One region of the Arthrobacter sp. BGA-UO-ETr-C19 genome, then DNA from elsewhere that is predicted to be linked to it. Evidence: riboswitches for the same ligand, from Rfam matches in the RefSeq annotation. Region 1 holds a riboswitch; each other region holds the start of a gene.
What was found. A riboswitch is a leader RNA that binds a small molecule or an ion and turns the genes downstream of it on or off. The one in region 1 is predicted to bind thiamine pyrophosphate.
Positions count from the first base shown of each region.

Region 2: linked by a shared signal. The riboswitch ahead of thiO (glycine oxidase ThiO) and the one ahead of AC57BR_RS15855 (bifunctional hydroxymethylpyrimidine kinase/phosphomethylpyrimidine kinase) in region 1 are both predicted to bind thiamine pyrophosphate.
Region 3: linked by a shared signal. The riboswitch ahead of thiC (phosphomethylpyrimidine synthase ThiC) and the one ahead of AC57BR_RS15855 (bifunctional hydroxymethylpyrimidine kinase/phosphomethylpyrimidine kinase) in region 1 are both predicted to bind thiamine pyrophosphate.

Region 1 is NZ_JCAQPC010000022.1:202,520-208,930, forward strand. Features, by position in the region: gene obgE (GTPase ObgE) at 1-115, opposite strand, end outside; gene rpmA (50S ribosomal protein L27) at 233-496, opposite strand; gene rplU (50S ribosomal protein L21) at 556-864, opposite strand; gene AC57BR_RS15855 (bifunctional hydroxymethylpyrimidine kinase/phosphomethylpyrimidine kinase) at 1,192-2,757, opposite strand; TPP riboswitch at 2,740-2,836, opposite strand; gene AC57BR_RS15860 (Rne/Rng family ribonuclease) at 3,029-6,340, opposite strand.
Region 2 is NZ_JCAQPC010000024.1:807,555-813,965, forward strand. Features, by position in the region: gene AC57BR_RS22680 (ferritin-like fold-containing protein) at 1-328, shown strand, start outside; gene thiE (thiamine phosphate synthase) at 329-1,030, opposite strand; TPP riboswitch at 1,058-1,178, shown strand; gene thiO (glycine oxidase ThiO) at 1,172-2,461, shown strand; gene thiS (sulfur carrier protein ThiS) at 2,458-2,694, shown strand; gene AC57BR_RS22700 (thiazole synthase) at 2,700-3,494, shown strand; gene AC57BR_RS22705 (4a-hydroxytetrahydrobiopterin dehydratase) at 3,558-4,232, shown strand; gene AC57BR_RS22710 (hypothetical protein) at 4,253-4,555, opposite strand; gene AC57BR_RS22715 (DUF3107 domain-containing protein) at 4,564-4,788, opposite strand; gene AC57BR_RS22720 (TetR/AcrR family transcriptional regulator) at 4,845-5,513, opposite strand; gene moeB (molybdopterin-synthase adenylyltransferase MoeB) at 5,598-6,411, shown strand, end outside.
Region 3 is NZ_JCAQPC010000024.1:1,161,932-1,168,342, reverse strand. Features, by position in the region: gene rimM (ribosome maturation factor RimM) at 1-395, opposite strand, end outside; gene AC57BR_RS24290 (RNA-binding protein) at 518-760, opposite strand; gene rpsP (30S ribosomal protein S16) at 762-1,175, opposite strand; gene AC57BR_RS24280 (hypothetical protein) at 1,369-1,803, opposite strand; gene AC57BR_RS24275 (VOC family protein) at 1,904-2,779, opposite strand; gene AC57BR_RS24270 (amidohydrolase family protein) at 2,858-3,940, opposite strand; TPP riboswitch at 3,976-4,083, shown strand; gene thiC (phosphomethylpyrimidine synthase ThiC) at 4,079-5,938, shown strand; gene AC57BR_RS24260 (alpha/beta fold hydrolase) at 6,037-6,411, opposite strand, start outside.

The DNA of each region.
Region 1 (6,411 bases):
TGCCGCCGTCGGGTCCGCCCAGCGGCTTGAACTTCTCACGGTGAACGGAGACACAGCCGTGGCCGCCGGTACCGCCGGATACGTGCAGTACTACCCGGTCTACAAAGCTCGCCACGGTGTATCTCCTCTGTGCTTAACCTGGCTGTTTGGAACGTCCAGATTGATTCTAATGCGGTTAAAAGAACAGTGGAGCGGGCCATCATGGCCCGCTCCACCGGTTTAGAACTTGTTGTTACTCTGCAGCTGCAGCAGCAACGATGTTGACGACCCGACGGCCGCGGCGCGTGCCGAATTCAACGGCACCTGCCTGCAGTGCGAACAGGGTGTCGTCGCCGCCACGGCCAACGCCCGCACCGGGGTGGAAGTGGGTGCCGCGCTGGCGGACGATGATCTCGCCAGCGGAAACTACCTGGCCGCCGAAGCGCTTGACGCCGAGGTACTGGGCGTTGGAGTCACGACCGTTGCGAGTGGAGCTCGCGCCTTTTTTGTGTGCCATTTGGAATGCCTGCCTTTAATTCTGGGGAATCTGTTGAAAACCTGAACAGTAACGCGAGGTTACTTGATGCCGGTGATCTTGACCTTGGTCAGTTCCTGGCGGTGACCCTGGCGCTTCTTGTAACCGGTCTTGTTCTTGAACTTCTGGATGACGATCTTCGGACCACGGAGGTCCTGGAGGATCTCAGCCGTAACCGTGACCTTGGCCAGGTCCGCAGCTGCGGACGTGACCTTGTCGCCGTCTACCAGGAGCAGCGCGGGCAGCTCAATGGTGCTGCCAGCTCCACCGGCGACGCGGTTCAGGGTAACGAAGTCTCCAACGGAAACCTTCTCTTGGCGGCCGCCTGCGCGGACAATCGCGTACACCACTTGGGCACTCACTTCTCTCGACGTCTATTACTAAATTTGCGTGCGGAACCTGGGTCCATGATTGGCCTGGCTCTCGCTGTGCCTCAACGCCGTGGATTGCCCGGGGGGAACCCGTGAGCTATCCCAGGAACCAGCCCGATTGGACGATCCCGGGTCATAACCCAAGTGTTGGCGTAAGCACCGAAGATCTAGAATACGCTAATTCCGTCGTCGGTCGCAAATGAGGCTGGCACCGGCGGGTTGTCCGTGATAGGCGCCACAGGGGTGCCGTTCCGGATATCCGGTGCCGTGCGCGACTATCTTACCGGGCATAGCGCCCACTTCCGCTCAGCTGTGATGGCTCGGCGCGTCGAAGAATTCCACCTCGTACCGGCAGGACTGCCGGAACGCGGTGATCATCGCTTCACGCTCTCCCGCAGAGGCGGCCCTGCCGGCGTCGTCGGCGATTTCTATGGCCCGCATAGTCGCGGCAGCGAACTCCTCGTCGGCGTACGTCCGCAGCCACTCGGCATACGGGTGCCCGGCCTGCGACCCGGCGGCCACATATTCGGCGTACAGGGTCTCCCCCACCTCGGCATACAGCCAGAAGCAAGGCAGGACCGCGGCGACAAGCACCGCGTAACTGCCGCTTGCCGAAGCCGCAACCAGATGATCCACGTACGCTTTCGTGACCGGGCCAAGCTCCGTCTGCACGGTGCGCGTGCTGAGCCAGTTGCGGTGCAGTTCCGATTCAACCTCCAGGCATTGCTGGGCCGAGCGCGCCCAGAACAGCTGCTCGGACTCGGTTGGCGCGAGTGCGCTGGCCCGCGCCAGGACGCGGGAGTAGCCGTTGAGGTAAATGGCATCCTGTGCCAGGTAGTACGCGAATTCCTTCTCCACCAGGGTGCCTTCGGCAAGTCCACGGATGAAGCCCAGGCCATAGATGGCTTCCAGGTCGGCAACGGTCTCGGCGCGCAGCAGTTCCGCGAACCCGCCCTCACGTTCGGGCCGGGCCAGGTGGTGGAAGTGGTTGATCGGTCCGTTGCCTGCGCCGACCTCCAGCTGCCCGGATGTACGGAGGGCTCCGGCCAGCCAGGGCTTGACCTCCCGCAATGAGGCTTCCCAGTCGCCCAGCCGCGCCTGGGCCGTGGCCATGGCCGAGGAGAGCGAGCACCCGGTGCCGTGGCTGTTCCGCGTGGTGATCCGTTCACCGGCGATCTCCACCACCTCCGCAGACAGCAGCCCGGCAGTGTTGACGAGGGCGTCCGGGCAGGTTGAGCCGTTCAGGTGGCCGCCTTTGACAAGGACCGTGGCGCCGGTCCGGGCCGCGAGCCGCTTGCCCTGGTCAAGAGCGGAGGACCAGTCGGCGGCCTCCGGCTCCCCAAGCAGCATGGCAAGTTCGGGCAGGTTTGGGGTGATCAGGTCCGCCAGCGGCAGTAATTCGCCGAGTGCAGCCTCCGCGGACTCCTGAAGGAGGCGGTCACCGCTGGTGGCCACCATCACCGGATCGAGAACCACGACGCCGGGGCGCACCTTTTCGAGCCAGTTGCGCACTGCGGTTATCACCTGTGCATCGCCGAGCATGCCGATCTTCACGGCGTCCACCTGGATGTCGTCGCTGACAGCGTCCAGTTGCGCGGACAGGAAAGAAGCCGGCGGAACGTGCACGCCGCGCACGCCGGTGGTGTTCTGTGCGGTGAGGGCCGTTATTGCTGCCATCCCGTAGCCACCGTGGGCCGCAATACTTTTCAGGTCGGCCTGGATGCCTGCTCCGCCGGACGGATCCGAGCCCGCAATGGCAAGGACCCGGGGAACGTCGCGGGAAGTCGGAAGGGCTGGCGCCACGGTGTCCACAAGGGAACCGGCGGCAGCCGCGGGTGCGGGCAGGAGCGATGCTGATGACAAGGAAGACATCCCTTCGCCGGTGCTAACCGGACAGGTTCAACGGGTTTGGATCTCAGCCGGCCCGTGCGCGGCACCCCGTGTCAGTCCCCCAGCCTAGCGGTTCGTCCGGCCTGGGACACCGAATTTGACGTTTGCGACAGGCTTCCGCGGGGCTGTGGCCCGCCGCTTTCCGGCTCGTTTCTTTTGACTTGACCGGGCCAAATCCTCCGGAACCAGAAAGGTCCGGCACCGCAGGTGCGGTGCCGGACCTTTCCATACATCAGCTCAGGGTTCGCCAGTCCTACAGTTCTGAGGCGGGTACCCCGACGCCCAGAATGATCGGCTCGCTGGCCGGCCGCTGAGTAGCCTTGGGCGCTCCCTGCGCATCGCCCGCCTCCGGAGCCTTGGCCTCGTGCGAATGCCCCGCAGCAGCAGCCGGCGCAACCTCGTGATGTTCCACGGATGTCTCGTTGGCTGCACCCTGGGCGCGGCTGGCACTGCGGTTGCGACGCGGACGGCGGCTGCGGGACGGCGCGGCGGGGCTTTCCACCGGCTGCCTTGTGGCCGGCTGGCCTGCGACGGGCTGGCCATCGGTGCGTTCCGGCTGCCGGCTTGCCGGGCGGGCCGGCGCGGGAGCCTCCTCTTCGGCCGGAGCGATTGGAGCGCCCAGGTGCGCGAAGGCTTCCTCCAGGCGGTCCAGCGTCAAAGCCGGCGTTTCCTTGGCCGGTTCCTCGCTGTGATCGACGAACGGAAGAATCACCTTCTCGCCACCGAACGTAAGCACCGCTCCGGGCCGTCCAGAGACGCTCTCCGTTTCCGGAGCACGGTGCACCACGGGGCTTTCCGGTGCTGCTGCGGCCGCGGGGGCAGCCGGCCGGGCGCCCTCACCCGACGCTGCGGCGCTGTGCGCTGCTTCCTCATGCAGGTGGGCGGCGTGGGCCGCTGCCGCGATGTTGGCGAGGGCAGCGCGGGTCGCTTCAGCCTTGGCGTGGCGTTCTGCTTCCGACGGTTCCGGGTGGTGCACGGCAGCAGGGGCAGCCGGGGCAGTCTCGGACGGCTGTCCGCCCTTGCCGCGGCGGCGCTTCCGCTCGGCCCGGGCAGGGGGCTGGACCTCTGCGCGGTGCACGTGGTGTTCCGCGGCCACGGTGTTGGCGCGGCGGTGCTCCACCGGCTCGTCATGGGTGACGACGCCGCGGCCGGCGCATGCCTCGCACTGCTCGCCGAAGACTTCAAGGAGGCCGGTGCCCATGCGCTTGCGCGTCATCTGCACGAGTCCCAAGGAGGTCACTTCGGCCACCTGGTGTTTGGTCCGGTCGCGGCCCAGGCACTCGACCAGGCGGCGCAGGACCAGGTCGCGGTTGGATTCCAGCACCATGTCGATGAAGTCGATGACGATGATGCCGCCGATGTCGCGCAGCCGCAGCTGGCGGACAACTTCCTCGGCTGCTTCGAGGTTGTTCTTGGTGACCGTCTCTTCGAGGTTGCCGCCGCTGCCGGTGAACTTGCCGGTGTTGACGTCAACCACCGTCATGGCCTCGGTCCGGTCAATGACCAGCGAACCGCCTGACGGTAGGAATACCTTGCGGTCCAGTGCCTTGTGGATCTGCTCGTCAATGCGCCAGGCGGAGAAGATGTCCTCGTCCCTGGTCCACTTTTCGAGCCGGCCCACCAGGTCCGGAGCAACGTAGGTGACGTAGGCCTCGATGGTGTCCCACGCTTCGTCACCGGACACGATCAGCTTGGAGAAGTCCTCGTTGAAGACGTCCCGCACAACCTTGATGGTCAGGTCCGGTTCGCCGTACAGCAGTTCGGGGGCGAGCACCTTGGTGGACTTCGCCTGGCTGTCAATCCCCTCCCACTGGGCACGAAGACGGTTAATGTCGTGGGTCAGTTCCTCCTCGGAGGCGCCTTCAGCGGCCGTCCGCACAATGACACCGGCGTCCTCGGGGAGGCGGTCCTTGAGGATCCGCTTCAGGCGGTTGCGTTCGACGTCGGGCAGCTTGCGGGAGATGCCGGTCATGGACCCGCCAGGGACGTACACGAGGTACCGGCCGGGCAGGGAGATCTGGCTGGTGAGCCGGGCACCCTTGTGGCCCACGGGATCCTTGGTGACCTGGACCAGGACGGAGTCGCCGGACTTCAGCGCGTTTTCGATCCGGCGCTGCTTGCCTTCGAGGGTGGCTGCGTCCCAGTTGACCTCACCGGCATACAGCACGGCGTTGCGACCGCGTCCGATGTCGACGAAAGCGGCTTCCATGGACGGCAGGACGTTCTGGACCTTGCCCAGGTAGACGTTGCCGATCAGGGAGTCCTGCTGCGTTTTGGAGACGAAATGCTCAGCCAGGACGCCGTCCTCCAGGACACCGATCTGGATTCTGTCGTCGCGCTGGCGGACGATCATCTGGCGGTCCACGGATTCCCGGCGGGCCAGGAACTCGGCCTCGGTAATCACGGTGCGGCGGCGGCCGGTGTCCCGCGATTCGCGGCGGCGCTGCTTCTTGGCCTCCAGGCGGGTGGATCCCTTGACGCTGGTCACGCGGTTGCTAGCCGGTGCCTCGCTGATGGTCCGCGGGGCCCGGACGCGGGTGACCGTGTTGGGGGGATCGTCTTCTCCCCCGCCGGTCAGTTCCAGGTCCTGGTCACCGCGGCGGCGGCGCCTGCGACGGCGGGACGTCACGCCGTCTTCCGGCTGCGCACCCTCATCTTCGCCGGCTTCGTCAGACTCGTCTGTCCCCTCATCTCCGTCGGTGATCTCGCGGTCGGTCCGGCTGCGGCCGCGGCGGCCGCGGCTGCGCCGCCGGCGGCGGCCGCCCTCGTCCTCCAGCTCGTCCTCGTCGCCGTCCTCGGCTGCCGCCTCCTCTTTGGCGGGAGCGGCAGGGCGGATGACCGTGTTCAGGTCAGGGGCCTGGAAGATGATCGATGTAACTGAGGCAGGCTCCAGGAAGAGCGAACCCACGGGCGACTGCCCGGCAGCTTCTTCTTCGGCCTCTTCCTCGGCAACGGCTTCCTGTGCAGCCGCCGGCTCGGCAGGGGCTGATTTGGCCGGCGCTGCCTGGGCTTCAGGGGTGCCAGCAGCCGGGGCGGGCACTTCCGTCTGGCCGCTTGGCGCCGCCTCAGTGGCAGTTACGGCGGCGGGTGACGTGGCAGATTCCGCTGACTCAGCGGGGCTTTCGGCGGGCTCCGCGGCTTTCGGCTTTGTTGTCCGGCGGCGGCGCACAGGCTTTGACTCGGCAGAAGGTTCCACGGCGGCCGGAACGGCCGCAGCCTCGACCGCCGGCTCCGTGGCGGCTACCTGCCCGCCAGCTTCCTGCACATCCACTTCGGCCCCGGCAGCTTCCGCAAACGCGGGCAACGGCTCCTCGGCAACCTTCTTCCGGGCGCGGGTCCGGCGCACCGGGGTCTTGGCAGGGGCTTCCGCGCTTTCCGTGACAACCGACTCCGGCACTGCGGTCTCAGCCGCTGCAGTCTCGGCCGACGTCGCGGATTCCGCGTCCGTTGCCGCGGCCTTGGCCGGCGCCTTGCGCCGGGTCCTGGTGGCTTTCTTGGGAGCCTCGGCGGCTTCGCCGGCGGCAGCCGGTTCAACATTAACGGCTATAACCTGGTCATTATCCATATGTGGCAACACTCCTGCCCCTGACGTACCGCCACATTCGGCACCCATTGGGGCACATATTGTCAAAACCC
Region 2 (6,411 bases), on a different contig from region 1:
GTTCGTGGATCCCGGAACGCGCGACCTCATCCAGCAGATCCAGACGTCGGAAGAAGCCACGGGCGTCCTCCGGGACCGGCTCAGGGGAGCGCTGGCGGACGACCCCAGGCTCGCGTCCAGGCTCGCGCTGTGGGGCCGCCGCCTCCTGGGTGAAGCGATCACCCAGGCCCAGCGCGTGGGCCATGAACACGCCTTTCTTGGCGAGCTGTTTGTCGAGGCAGAGCCCGACGCCACGGATGCCACTGCACGCGAGCTGGTGCGGGGCATCACCGCCGAAGTCGCGGAAAACCACTCCCGGCGGATGGTCCAGCTGGGACTGAGCGGGTAGCTAGGAGATGGCTGCCGGCGCCGTTGCGTCGAGGGCGTCGAGCAGTTCCGCGGCGGCGGCTGCCGGGTCTGCTGCCTCGGTGATGGCGCGTACGACGACGATCCGGCTGGCTCCGGCCGCCAGGACCTGCTCCACATTCGTGCGGTCGATCCCGCCGATGGCGAACCAGGGCAGCAGCAGGCCGCCGACCCGCTCCTCGTCCGCGGTGCGGACAGCCTCCGCCGCGTAGCGCACCAGGTCGAGCCCGACGGCGGCGCGCCCGGGCTTGGTGGGCGTGGCCCAGAGCGGGCCTACGCAGAAATAGTCCAGGCCGCTGCGGCCGTGGGCGGCGCCGATAGCGGCATCCACCTGGTCCGTGCTGTGGGTGGACAGTCCGATCACAGTTGAATCGTGCAGCAGCTTCCGGGCAGCGCGGAGCGGCAGGTCCTTCTGGCCGATGTGGAATACCGGCGCACCGGCGATGGACGCGATATCGGCGCGGTCGTTCACGGCCCACAGCCGTCCGTGCCTGCGGGCGGCGGCATGGACGGTGTCCAGCAGCTCGAGTTCCTCGGCGGCCTCGATGCTCTTGTCCCGCAGCTGGATGATGTCCACTCCGCCGGCAAACGCCGCGTCCACGAAGTCCGCGAAGTCCCCGCGGTCCTTGCGGGCGTCGGTGCAGAGGTACAGGCGGGCGGCTGTGTGGGCAGAGTGCTGGGTCATGGCAACCACCTTAGTTCCTCTAAACTGGGCAGGTACCGCGGGAGCCCGTTACTGCTGTCATAAAAGGCGCAGGGCTGAGAGGGCGTCAGAGCCGACCGCTTGACCTGATCCGGTTAGTACCGGCGTAGGGAAGGATTATGCATGAACCCTGGAACACGCGGCGAAGAATGTGCCGCCACAAGTCTTGAGGCAGATGTGGCCGTCATCGGCGGCGGCGTGGTGGGGCACGGCATCGCCTGGGAAGCACGGCGCGCCGGCCGCTCGGTGGTGCTGATAGATGAAGCCCCCGGCAGCGGCGCAAGCTGGGCCGCAGCCGGCATGCTCGCTCCGGTCAGCGAATTGCATTACCAGGAGGAAGGACTCCTGGAACTGATGCTGGAGTCATCCGCCAGATGGCCGGACTTTGCTGCCACCCTCACTGCCGGCGAGGACGCCGGGTACCTGACGACGCCGACCCTTGCAGTGGGTGCCGATCCCGCCGACCGCCGGGCCCTGATGGACCTGCGGGACGTACAGCGGACCCACGGGCTGGATGTTGAACCGCTGACCATCCGCGAGGCACGCTCGCGGGAGCCGCTGCTTAGCCCCGCGATCTCCTGCGCCCTGGACATCCCGGCGGACCACCAGGTGGATCCGCGAAGGCTCGTCCGGGCGATCGCCGCCGGGCTGGCCGGCCATGGCCAGGAGCTCACGGCAGCGGAGGGATACGCGGTGCGGGAGCACGCCGCCGGCCTGCTCTGGGACGGCGGGCAGGTCTGCGGGGCCCGGCTGGCCGGAGGCGGGTCCGTCAGGGCGGCCGAGACGGTGGTGGCCAACGGCCTGGCCGCGGCCCAGCTGCAGAACCTCCCGGAAGGACTGCAGCTGCCGCTGCGCCCGGTCTACGGAGACATCCTCAGGCTCAGGGTCCCCGCACACCTGCAGCCCCTGCTGACCGCAACGGTCCGCGGCATGGTGCGGGGCGTTCCGGTCTACATCGTGCCCCGCCAGGACGGCACGGTGGTGATCGGCGCCACCCAGCGTGAAGACGGGGTACCGGGCACCAGCGCCGGCGGCGTCTACCAGTTGCTGCGTGACGCGCAGGTCCTGCTGCCGGCAGTCGCCGAGCTCGAGCTCCTTGAAGCCACTGCGCGGGCGCGGCCGGGCACACCGGACAACGCGCCGCTGCTCGGCCGGGTTCCGGCCCGCGGGCAGGGGGCCGGGACTGACGTGGCCGGCCTCATCATCGCCACCGGCTTCTTCCGCCACGGCGTCCTGCTGACCCCGGCGGCCGCAGTGATCTGCCGCCAGCTCATGGATGGCATCACGGATCCGCGCTGGGCCGCGTTCCGGCCGGGCCGGTTTTCCCCCGGGCCCGCGGACCTGGCGGGAGCGGCCGCTGCACTCTCACATTTGACCCGCGTCACATTTGACCCGAACAAGGAACCAGCATGAACATCACTCTGAACGGTATCGAACAGGAAGTGGGCGAGGGCGCCTCGGTGACCTCGCTCGTCAGCCAGGTCACGGGACGCCGCCTGTCCGCCAACGGGCAGGCCGCCGACGGCCAGCGACTGGGTGTGGCGGTGGCGCGCAATGCAGCCGTCGTGCCGCGCAGCCAGTGGCACAGCACCGCCCTCGCCGAGGGCGATGAGATCGAGCTAGTCACGGCAGTCCAGGGAGGATGAGCACGATGGTAGAAACACTGACTGAAACAGCAGACAGCCTTGTCATTGACGGGGTGGAGCTGACCTCGCGACTCATCATGGGCACCGGAGGCGCTCCGAGCCTGGACGGTCTCGGCTCAGCGCTGGTCGCGTCCGGCACCCAGCTGACCACGGTCGCGATGCGGCGGTATTCGCCTGCCGAAACGGGCTCCCTCTTCCAGCTGCTGCTGGACCACAACATCCGCGTGCTCCCCAACACCGCCGGCTGCTTCACTGCCCGGGATGCCGTCACGACGGCCGAGCTGGCCCGTGAGGCGCTGGAGACCGACTGGGTCAAGCTTGAGGTCATCGCGGACGAGCACACGCTGCTGCCTGACGCCGTGGAGCTGGTGGACGCCACGGAGCAGTTGGTCAACCGCGGCTTCAAGGTCTTCGCCTACACCAACGACGACCCCGTGCTGGCGCTCCGCCTCGAAAACCTGGGCGCCTCGGCCGTCATGCCGCTGGGAGCACCGATCGGCACGGGCCTGGGTATCCTCAATCCGCACAACATCGAGCTGATCGTGTCCCGGGCTTCCGTTCCTGTGGTCCTGGACGCGGGGATCGGCACGGCCTCTGACGCGGCACTGGCCATGGAGCTGGGCTGCGACGCCGTGCTGCTGGCCACCGCGGTCACCCGTGCGCAGAACCCCGCACTCATGGCCGAGGCCTTCAAACACGCCGTCATCGCCGGTAGGCTGGCGCGTGCGGCCGGGCGGATCCCGCGCCGTGAGCATGCCCTGGCGTCCTCGGCCATGGAGGGCCGGGCGGAATTCCTCTAGGTCCGGCCGCCCCTGCCGGCCCGGCGTGCGGCAGGCTCAACAGGTCCTTCTTAGGAGTGCACTGTGGCCGCCAGCGACGACATTCTCACCCGACCCCAGATCGACGAAGCGCTCGCAGGACTGCCCGACTGGCGCTACCGGCTGGGCGGCCTGGTCACCGTCTATAAGACGCCGACGGCGGCCGCCGCGCTTGAGCTGATCGCCGCCGTCGGGCGTGTGGCAGAGGAAACGGACCACCATCCGGACCTGGACTGGCGCTACAACCGGGTGTTCATCAGGTTCAGTTCCCACGACGTCGGGGGCGAGGTGACCACGCGGGACACCGGAGCCGCGGCCTCGGCGAGCACGGCCGCGGCGGCGGCAGGCGCCGAGGCCCAGCCAGGCCTGTTCCGCTCGGTGGACATCGGCATCGACACGGCTGACGCAGCGGAGATTTCCGAGGTCTGGCGCGTCGCTCTCGGTTACCGGAAGGGCCGTTTCGGGGACCTCGTGGACCCGTACGGCCGCGGTCCGGGCGTGTGGTTCCAGGAGACCCCGACGCCGAACGACAACCGCCTGCACCTGGACATCCACCGCTCGAAGGCCGAGTCGGCACCCGCCCTGGAGAAAACGGCCGCCACCGGGGCCCTAATGAACAGTGACCACGCACCCAATTGGGTGGTGGTCACTGATGCCCAGGGGAACCGGCTCTGCCTGTGCACTGAGGAAGGCCAGGGGCCGGACCTTCCCGGATCCTGACCTGGCCGGATCCCGCGCGGCTAGATCTTCAGTGCTGCCGTTAGCCGCTGGTTGTCGTGTTTGGCGCGGGCACGGCCGAGGTAGACCGCCACCGCCAAGGCAGCAGCCGTCCCCGCCGCCATGGGAAGGACCCACGGCAGCCACGTCAGGCCCGGCTGGTAGCCCAGCCCGGCCCAGATGCAGATGATCCACGCCAGCATGCCTACCACCGCAGCGGTGCCGGCCGGCAGGAGGATGCCGTACTTGGTGTGGCGCCGGTCGTTGGCCCAGACGATGAAGCCGGCAGCGGCAGTCACCAGGAGCACGATCACGAGGGACAGCACGGCTCGGCCTACAGTGCGCCGAAGCCGACCCGGCGCACTTCCTCTGCGCCGATTTCGACGTAGCCGAGGACGTTGGCCGGGATGATGATCTGACGGCCCTTCTCATCGTTCAGACGCAGCTCGCTGCCCTTGGCGATGGCCTCGGCCACGACTTTGGCCACAGCGTCAGCATCCTGGGCCGATTCCAGCACGATTTCACGGCCGACGTTCTGAATGCCGATCTTTACTTCCACAGCAAGGCCTCCCAGCCAATCAAGGTTGAAATTTCAAAGGTAGTTTCAGTTGTAGTCTAGGTCTCTTTGGGGAAGCGAGAGATTCCGCGCCAAGCTAAACGGTAAATCAGGTCACTGGCCACATCGAGGTCGAGGTTCCCGTCCGTTTCGAGCCAGTACCGTGCGCTGACCTGGGCCATGCCCGCAAGGCCGCGCCCCAGCAGCTGGGCCTCCAGCAGAGGCAGCTTGGTGTCTTCCGCAATGACCTGGGCAATGGCATTGGCGAACGTCTTGTTGAACGTCTCCAGGCGCGAGCTGACGTCGGCGTCGTTGATCAGGTCGGACTCAAACACCAGCCGGTGCGCCTGGTCGTCGCTGTCAATGAAGCGGTAGTAGGCGCGCATGACCGCCTGGACGCGCTCCTTGTTGTCCGTGGTCGAGTTCAGGGCGCCCAGCATGAGCCCGGTCAGCGCCTCGAGGTGGCTGTCCAGCAGCGCGAGGTACAGTTCCCGCTTCGAAGGAAAGTGCTGGTAGAGCACCGGCTTGCTGACGTGCGCCGTTTCAGCGATTTCATCCATCGCGGCGCCGTGGTAGCCGTTTGCGACAAAAACCTCCTGGGCTGCGGCCAGCAGCTGGGCCCGGCGCTCGTCGCGCGGCAGCCTCGCGGAGCGCTGGCCGGCGGCGCGGGCCGGGCCGGCATTGGAGTGCGCGGCCTGAGTTCGATCAACCGGTGCATGATGAACCACTGTTGGCCTTCTTTCCTTTGCAGTTAACTTCACTTTACCCGGGGGTAATATGACCGCGCGGTATCTTCAGGCATACATTGAAGTATGGCTTCTCCGTCCACCGCAAATACAGTCCGCACGCTCCCGGGCCCCCTCGTCGATCCCGCGCCCGGGCTTTCCACCGAAGAGGTGGAGCGGTATTCCCGGCACCTCATCATTCCCGAAATTGGCGCCCTCGGCCAAAGGCGGCTGAAGAACGCGCGCGTGCTGGTCATCGGCGCGGGCGGCCTGGGCGCGCCGGCGCTGCTTTACCTCGCGGCCGCAGGAGTGGGCACCCTCGGGATCATCGACGACGACGCCGTGGACCTGAGCAACCTGCAGCGGCAGATCATTCACGGAGTCAGCGACGTTGGCCGGCCCAAGATCGAATCCGCCCGGGACGCCATCGCGGAACTGAACCCGCTGGTGGACGTGCGCCTGCACAACGTCAGGCTCGATGCCTCCAACGCCCTGGAGCTGTTCGCCGGCTACGACCTCATCCTGGACGGGGCGGACAACTTCGCCACGCGCTACCTGGTCAATGACGCTGCCGCCATCCTCGGCAAGCCGTACGTGTGGGGATCGATCTTCCGCTTCGACGGGCAGGTCAGCGTCTTCTGGGAGCAGCACGGCCCCACGTACCGGGACCTCTACCCGGAGGCCCCGCCGGCCGGTTCCGTGCCGTCGTGCGGGGAAGGCGGCGTGTTCGGCATGCTGTGCGCGGCGGTCGGGTCGCTCATGGTGACGGAGGCCGTCAAGCTGATCACCGGCGTCGGGCGTTCCCTGCTGGGCAGGGTGGCGCTGTACGACGCCCTTGGTGGCAGCTGGCGCGAGATCAGGGTGTCCAAGGACCCGGACGCCCCAAGGATCACGGAACTCA
Region 3 (6,411 bases), on a different contig from region 1:
GGGGTTTCGACGACGAGCAGGTCCTGCACGGGCATGGTGTTCAGGGCGCTGATCTTGCCTACGGCCTGGGAGCCGACGCGGGCCTCGAGGCCGACGAGCTCGTGTTCATACCAGCCCTCGTCGTCGTCCTCGTCGAGTTCTTCGGTTTCGATGAACAGCTTGGCGCCGCGAAGCGTCTCGGCGCGGTTCCGGTCGGCCACCTCCTCAAAACCAAGCAGGAGGATGTCCTTGTTCCAGCGGGCACTGCGCACGGTGAGCGGCCCAGCGGAGGCGGGTTCCACCACAAATTCGGTGCCGGGAACGAACCGGTCCTCGGGCGCGTCGGTGAGCACCTGGACGGTCACCTCGCCGCGGATTCCGTGGGGCTTGCCGATACGGGCCACCTGAAGCTGCATGTGTTCCTCTGTTTTGGACTGCGTGGTTAGGACATTTTTGGGTGTCAGGGCCCAAAGCAGTCCGGCCCCTCCACCGTTAGCTGGTGGAGGGGCCGGACTTTAAGGCAAGTGTTGCAGGCGCGTTACCGGCGGCGGTCGGTGTCGACGACGTCGACCCTGACCTGCTCGCCATCTGCCAGCGCCGCCACGACCGTGCGCAGTGCACGCGCGGTGCGGCCCTGGCGTCCGATTACCCGTCCGAGGTCTTCCTGGTGAACGCGCACCTCGAGGGTATCCCCGCGGCGGTTGTTCTTGGCACTGACCTTGACATCCTCAGGGGAGTCGACAATGCCGCGGACGAGGTGTTCGAGCGCTTCTGCCAGCAACTTACTCAGCCTCGGTGGTCTCTGCTTCAGCCTCGGCGGGGGCTTCCGATGCCTTGGCCTTCTTGGTGATGGCTTCCGGGATGATCACGGAACCCTTCTCCGGAGCAACGAATGCTTCCTTGTCGGCCTTGGTCTTCAGGGTGCCTTCCTGGCCCGGCAGACCCTTGAACTTCTGCCAGTCACCGGTGATCTTCAGGATCGCGGCGACCTGCTCCGACGGCTGCGCGCCGACGGACAGCCAGTACTGTGCACGCTCGGAGTTGACCTCGATGTATGAGGGCTCCTCGGTGGGGTGGTACTTGCCGATCTCTTCGATGGCACGGCCATCACGCTTGGTGCGCGAATCGGCGACAACGATGCGGTAGTACGGTGCGCGCATCTTACCGAAGCGCTTAAGGCGAATCTTTACGGCCACTTTTGTGGTCACTCCTGTTTCTGAAACGGGGTTGAACCCGCGTTCTGCACCCGTGGGGCGGGCCGTACTTGGGGGTTCGAAAAGGACAGGATCCGGACGTGGAGAGAGGGGCCACGCAGATCGAGTACCTGACTATTGTGCCAGATCGCCCGCGTTATTTCGACTTGACATGCGGACTGAGGCTTATTGCGTACTAGGAAGACCAGACGTAGAGACCGGTCCTGCTGCCTTCGTCCACGGTGCCGGCGAGCACTGCCAGCTGCTGGACGTAGTTCTTGGCTTCCCCGGCGCCAAAAGGCATGTCATCCTCGGCGGCCCAGCGCTCGGCCACCTCATCCAAAACGTTGCCCTCACCCTCGGATTCGTAGGTGAGGAGCTCGGCCAGCGCCCGGACCATCGCCGCCGGCACACCCAGAAGTGAATCGCTTGCCACGTCCACCATTGCCAGCTCGTAGTCCGCGCCGGCGGCGTGCACCGCGGCACCGGCGAGGTCGCCGAGCTGCTCGATCTCAAAATCACTGATGCCGGCAATCCGGATGCCGTCTCCGGCAGCGGCGCCGCCTGCCAGCGCCTCTGCACGCTTGAGGGCGTCGTTATGGGTGGCGACAAACACTTCGGTAAAGCCCATGGATTCGTCCTCATTCCGTCGGCAGTGCATGCCCCGGCAGCGGCGATGCCGGCCGGGGCTCTCTTCGAATGTCAGCCTAACCCAACCGGGCCCGCCGGGCTTAGCGCACGGTGACGCGGAGGCGGTTGCGCCACGGATCCTCGAACCGCAGCTCGGAGCCGGTGTGGTGCGATTCGACTCCGGCGGCTTTGAGGCGGTCAGCAAGGGCACCGACGTCGTCCCCCGACGGAACCTCGATGAGGACCTCGCCGAGGCCCAGCGTGTCCCGGCGCGGGCCTGCGCCCCGGCTGTTCCAGACATTCATGGCCATGTGGTGGTGGTAGCCGCCGGCGGACACGAAGAGCGCCTGGCCATGCCAGCCGGCCGTCTTTTCGAATCCCAGGGTGCCGACGTAGAAGTCATGGGCGGACTGGACGTCGCCCACCTGCAGGTGGACGTGCCCCACTCCTGCGTCGGTGCCGCGCTGGCCTTCCACGGACTCCTGCGTGAGGTGGTCCTGGAGGTACTTCTGCGGCGGCAGCGCCAGGCTGTCCATGACCACGTTCTTGCCGTCCCAGGACCACGCCTCGCGCGGACGGTCCCAGTAGAGTTCGATCCCGTTGCCTTCAGGGTCGGTGAAATAGAACGCCTCGCTCACCAGGTGGTCGGCGCTGCCCACGAAGGACTGCGGCTCGTACTGGGCCGCGCTGGCAATGGTGGCGGCCAGCGAGGACTGATCCTGGAACAGGAGCGCCGTGTGGAAGAGGCCGGCCTCGCCCCGGCCGGGAATATTGAGGCCCGGGGCGGGAGCAAGGTGCACCAGCGGCGTCTTGAGCCGGCCGAGGTAGAGGCCGCCATCCTGCTCGGCGACGACGTCCAGGCCGAGGGCACGCTGGTAGTAATCGGTCATGAGCTTCATGTCGCCCACCTTGAGCATGACGGTGCCCATGGCGAGGTCGGCAGGAAGCAAGTCCTGGCTGCTGTCAGCTGCTGTCATTGAAAACTCCCGAATGTCCGGACCACCGGATTTCGGCAGCCTCTACATCTCTAAATTACTTGAAGCTTCAATTTATTCCTAATGCACAATCTTTCCCCGGAGCACCACATTCGTGAGGCTCCGGATGGTCTCCGGCACGGCACGAGGGTCCTCCCGGCAGACCACCACGTCCGCGGCCGCCCCTTCCGACAGCCCTTCGGCCCCGAGCCAGCGGCGCGCACGCCAGCATGCCGCGTCAAGCGCAGCCGGTGCCGGAAGCCCGGCGGCGTGAAGTTCGAGGATTTCGTCTGCGATGCGGCCGTGCCGGATCACGCTGCCGGCATCGGTTCCCGCGTAAATTTCGACGCCGGCCTCGTAGGCCTCCAGAACACGCTCGCGACGGCGGGCCCACAGGGCGCGCATGTGCTCCGCATACCGCGGAAACTTCGGTTCGGCCTGGTCGGCGATGTCCGGGAAGGTGGCGATGTTGATAAGTGTCGGCACAATCGGCACCTGCTGCGCGACGAACCGCGGGATGTGCCGGGGCAGCAGGCCCGTGGCATGCTCGATGCAATCGACGCCGGCGTCCAGCATGTCATCCAGGGTGTCCTCGCCGAAGCAATGCGCCGTGACCCTGGCCCCCTCGTCGTGGGCGGCCACGACGGCGTCCCGCACCGCCGCGGCTGGGAACGAGGGCGCGAGGTCGCCGGCGGTCCGGTCGATCCAGTCCCCCACCAGCTTGACCCAGCCGTCCCCTTCCCGCGCCTGCTTGCGCACCGCCTCCACGAGGCCCTCCGGCTCGACTTCCACCGCGAAGTTCCTCAGGTACCGGCGGGACCGGGCCACATGCCGGCCCGCCCTGATGATTCGCGGCGTGTCGGTCCTCTGCTGCAGCCACCGGTTGTCGCTGGCGGCCCCGGCGTCCCGGACAAGGAGCGTGCCGGCGTTGCGGTCCGTCATGGCCTGGCTGTACGCCACGTCGTCGTCCACGGGACCGCCCGGGCCCAGCCCGATGTGGCAGTGGGCATCCACGAAACCAGGCAGGACCCAGCCGTCCAGGACGGCGTCCGGCTGTTGACCCGGAGAATTGAACGTCAGCTTCCCGTCCACGGCCCAGAGCCCTCGGCGTTCCTCATCCGCAGCAGTGAGCACGGGTCCGCTGAATTCGATGATGTGAGCCATGACTCCAGCCTAAGCCGAAGCTGTGGTAGCTTCGTCTACGACCACACGGGTGCCCCTGCAGGGGCTGAGATCAGGCTGGTGCAGCCTGCGACCGTTGAACCTGTCCGGGTAATGCCGGCGAAGGAAGTGAGCAGTAAATTGAGCACCCAGAAATCACAGCTGAGCCCTGCCCAAAACGATGCAGGCCAAAACGATGCAGCCCAGATTGATGCAGCCCAAAGTGAAGCCGCCGGTGATGCTGCCGGCCGTGTCACGCAGTCGCTGAAGTCCCATTCGCTGGCTTATCTGGAGGGGGACGGACTGCGGGTTCCGGTAACGGAAATCGCCTTGGAGCCTTCACCGAACGGTGAGCAGAACGATCCACTGCGGGTTTACCGCACGGCGGGTCCGGGAAGCGACCCGGTGGTGGGCCTGGCGCCGTTCCGTGCGGAATGGATTGCGGCCCGGGCGGACACGGAAACGTACGACGGACGTGAACGGAACCTGCTCGACGACGGCAAGTCAGCCGTGCGCCGCGGCGCGGCTTCCGCCGAATGGAAGGGCGCCAGGCCGGTGCCCCGCCGTGCGGCGGAAGGCAAGACCGTGACGCAGATGCACTATGCGCGGCAGGGCATCATCACCCCCGAAATGCGTTTCGTGGCCCTCCGCGAAAACTGCGATGTGGAACTGGTCCGCAGCGAACTCGCCGCCGGACGGGCCATCATCCCCACCAACATCAACCACCCGGAATCCGAGCCGATGATCATCGGCAAGGCATTCCTGGTGAAGATCAACGCCAACATCGGCAACTCGGCCGTCACCAGCTCCATTGCGGAGGAGGTGGACAAGCTGCAGTGGGCCACCCAGTGGGGCGCGGACACCGTCATGGACCTGTCCACGGGCGACGACATCCACACCACGCGTGAGTGGCTCATCCGCAACTCCCCCGTGCCGATCGGCACAGTTCCGATCTACCAGGCCCTGGAGAAGGTCAACGGCGAAGCGAACGCCCTCACCTGGGAAATCTTCCGCGACACCGTCATCGAACAGTGCGAACAGGGCGTGGACTACATGACCATCCACGCCGGCGTGCTGCTGCGGTACGTGCCGCTCACGGCGAACCGCGTAACCGGCATTGTTTCCCGCGGCGGCTCGATCATGGCCGGCTGGTGCCTTGCCCACCACCAGGAAAACTTCCTGTACACCCACTTTGATGAGCTGTGCGAGATCTTCGCGAAGTACGACGTCGCGTTCTCACTCGGCGACGGACTTCGGCCGGGCGCGACGGCGGACGCCAACGACGCCGCGCAGTTCGCCGAACTGGACACCTTGGCTGAGCTGACCCAGCGGGCCTGGGAGTACGACGTGCAGGTCATGGTGGAAGGTCCGGGGCACATCCCGTTCCACCTGGTGCGGGAGAACGTCGAGCGCCAGCAGGAACTTTGCAAGGGTGCGCCCTTCTACACGCTGGGCCCCCTGGTCACGGATGTGGCCCCCGGCTACGACCACATCACCTCGGCCATCGGCGCCACCGAAATCGCCCGCTACGGCACGGCGATGCTGTGCTACGTCACCCCAAAGGAACACCTGGGCCTGCCGAACAAGGACGATGTGAAGACTGGCGTCATCACCTACAAGATCGCCGCCCACGCGGCCGACCTTGCCAAGGGGCACCCCGGCGCGAACGAGCGGGACGATGCACTGTCCAAGGCCCGGTTCGAGTTCCGGTGGCGCGACCAGTTCGCGCTGTCGCTGGACCCGGTGACGGCCGAGTCCTTCCACGACGAGACGTTGCCGGCGGAGCCTGCCAAGACGGCGCATTTCTGTTCGATGTGCGGGCCCAAGTTCTGCTCCATGAGGATCAGCCAGGACATCCGGAACGAGTACGGCTCCGCCGAGGCGCAGGCCGCCCTCGCCGAGATGGCGGAGGGCATGCGCGAGAAGAGCCAGGAATTTCTTGCTGCGGGCGGAAAGGTGTACCTTCCCGAGCTGCGGCTGCCGGAGTCAGCCCGCAACTAGCGGCACTTTGGGGTACCTGTCCGGCCGGCATTGGGGGCCGGCCGGGCGGGGTTCCGAAAGTACGTCAGGACGCCGTTTTCTCCAGCATGCTCAGTCCGTCAGGACGCGCGGGGATGCTGACGCCGGCTGACCTCGGCGATGAACGACCTGATGTAGCGGTCGCCTTCCGGTGAGTCGTGGGGCCGGTGCCCGCCCGCAGCGATGCGGTGCAGGGCGCCCGTCTCCCGCAGGTAGCCGGCAATTTCCTCGTACAGGGGCTCCCAGCCGCCTGTGAGGACCAGGGTGGGAACACCGGGCACGATCTGCAGCGGCGCCTGCCACGGCGGTGCCTGCAGGCGCAGCCGGCGCGCAGCCCGCCTCGCCTCGGGGGTACTGGGCTCCGGTGTGTCCGCGGCGAAGGCGCGGCGCAGAAACTCACGTTCGTAGTCGTCGTCGCCGAGCTGGTGCCTGACGTCGAACAGTGGCTCCATCAG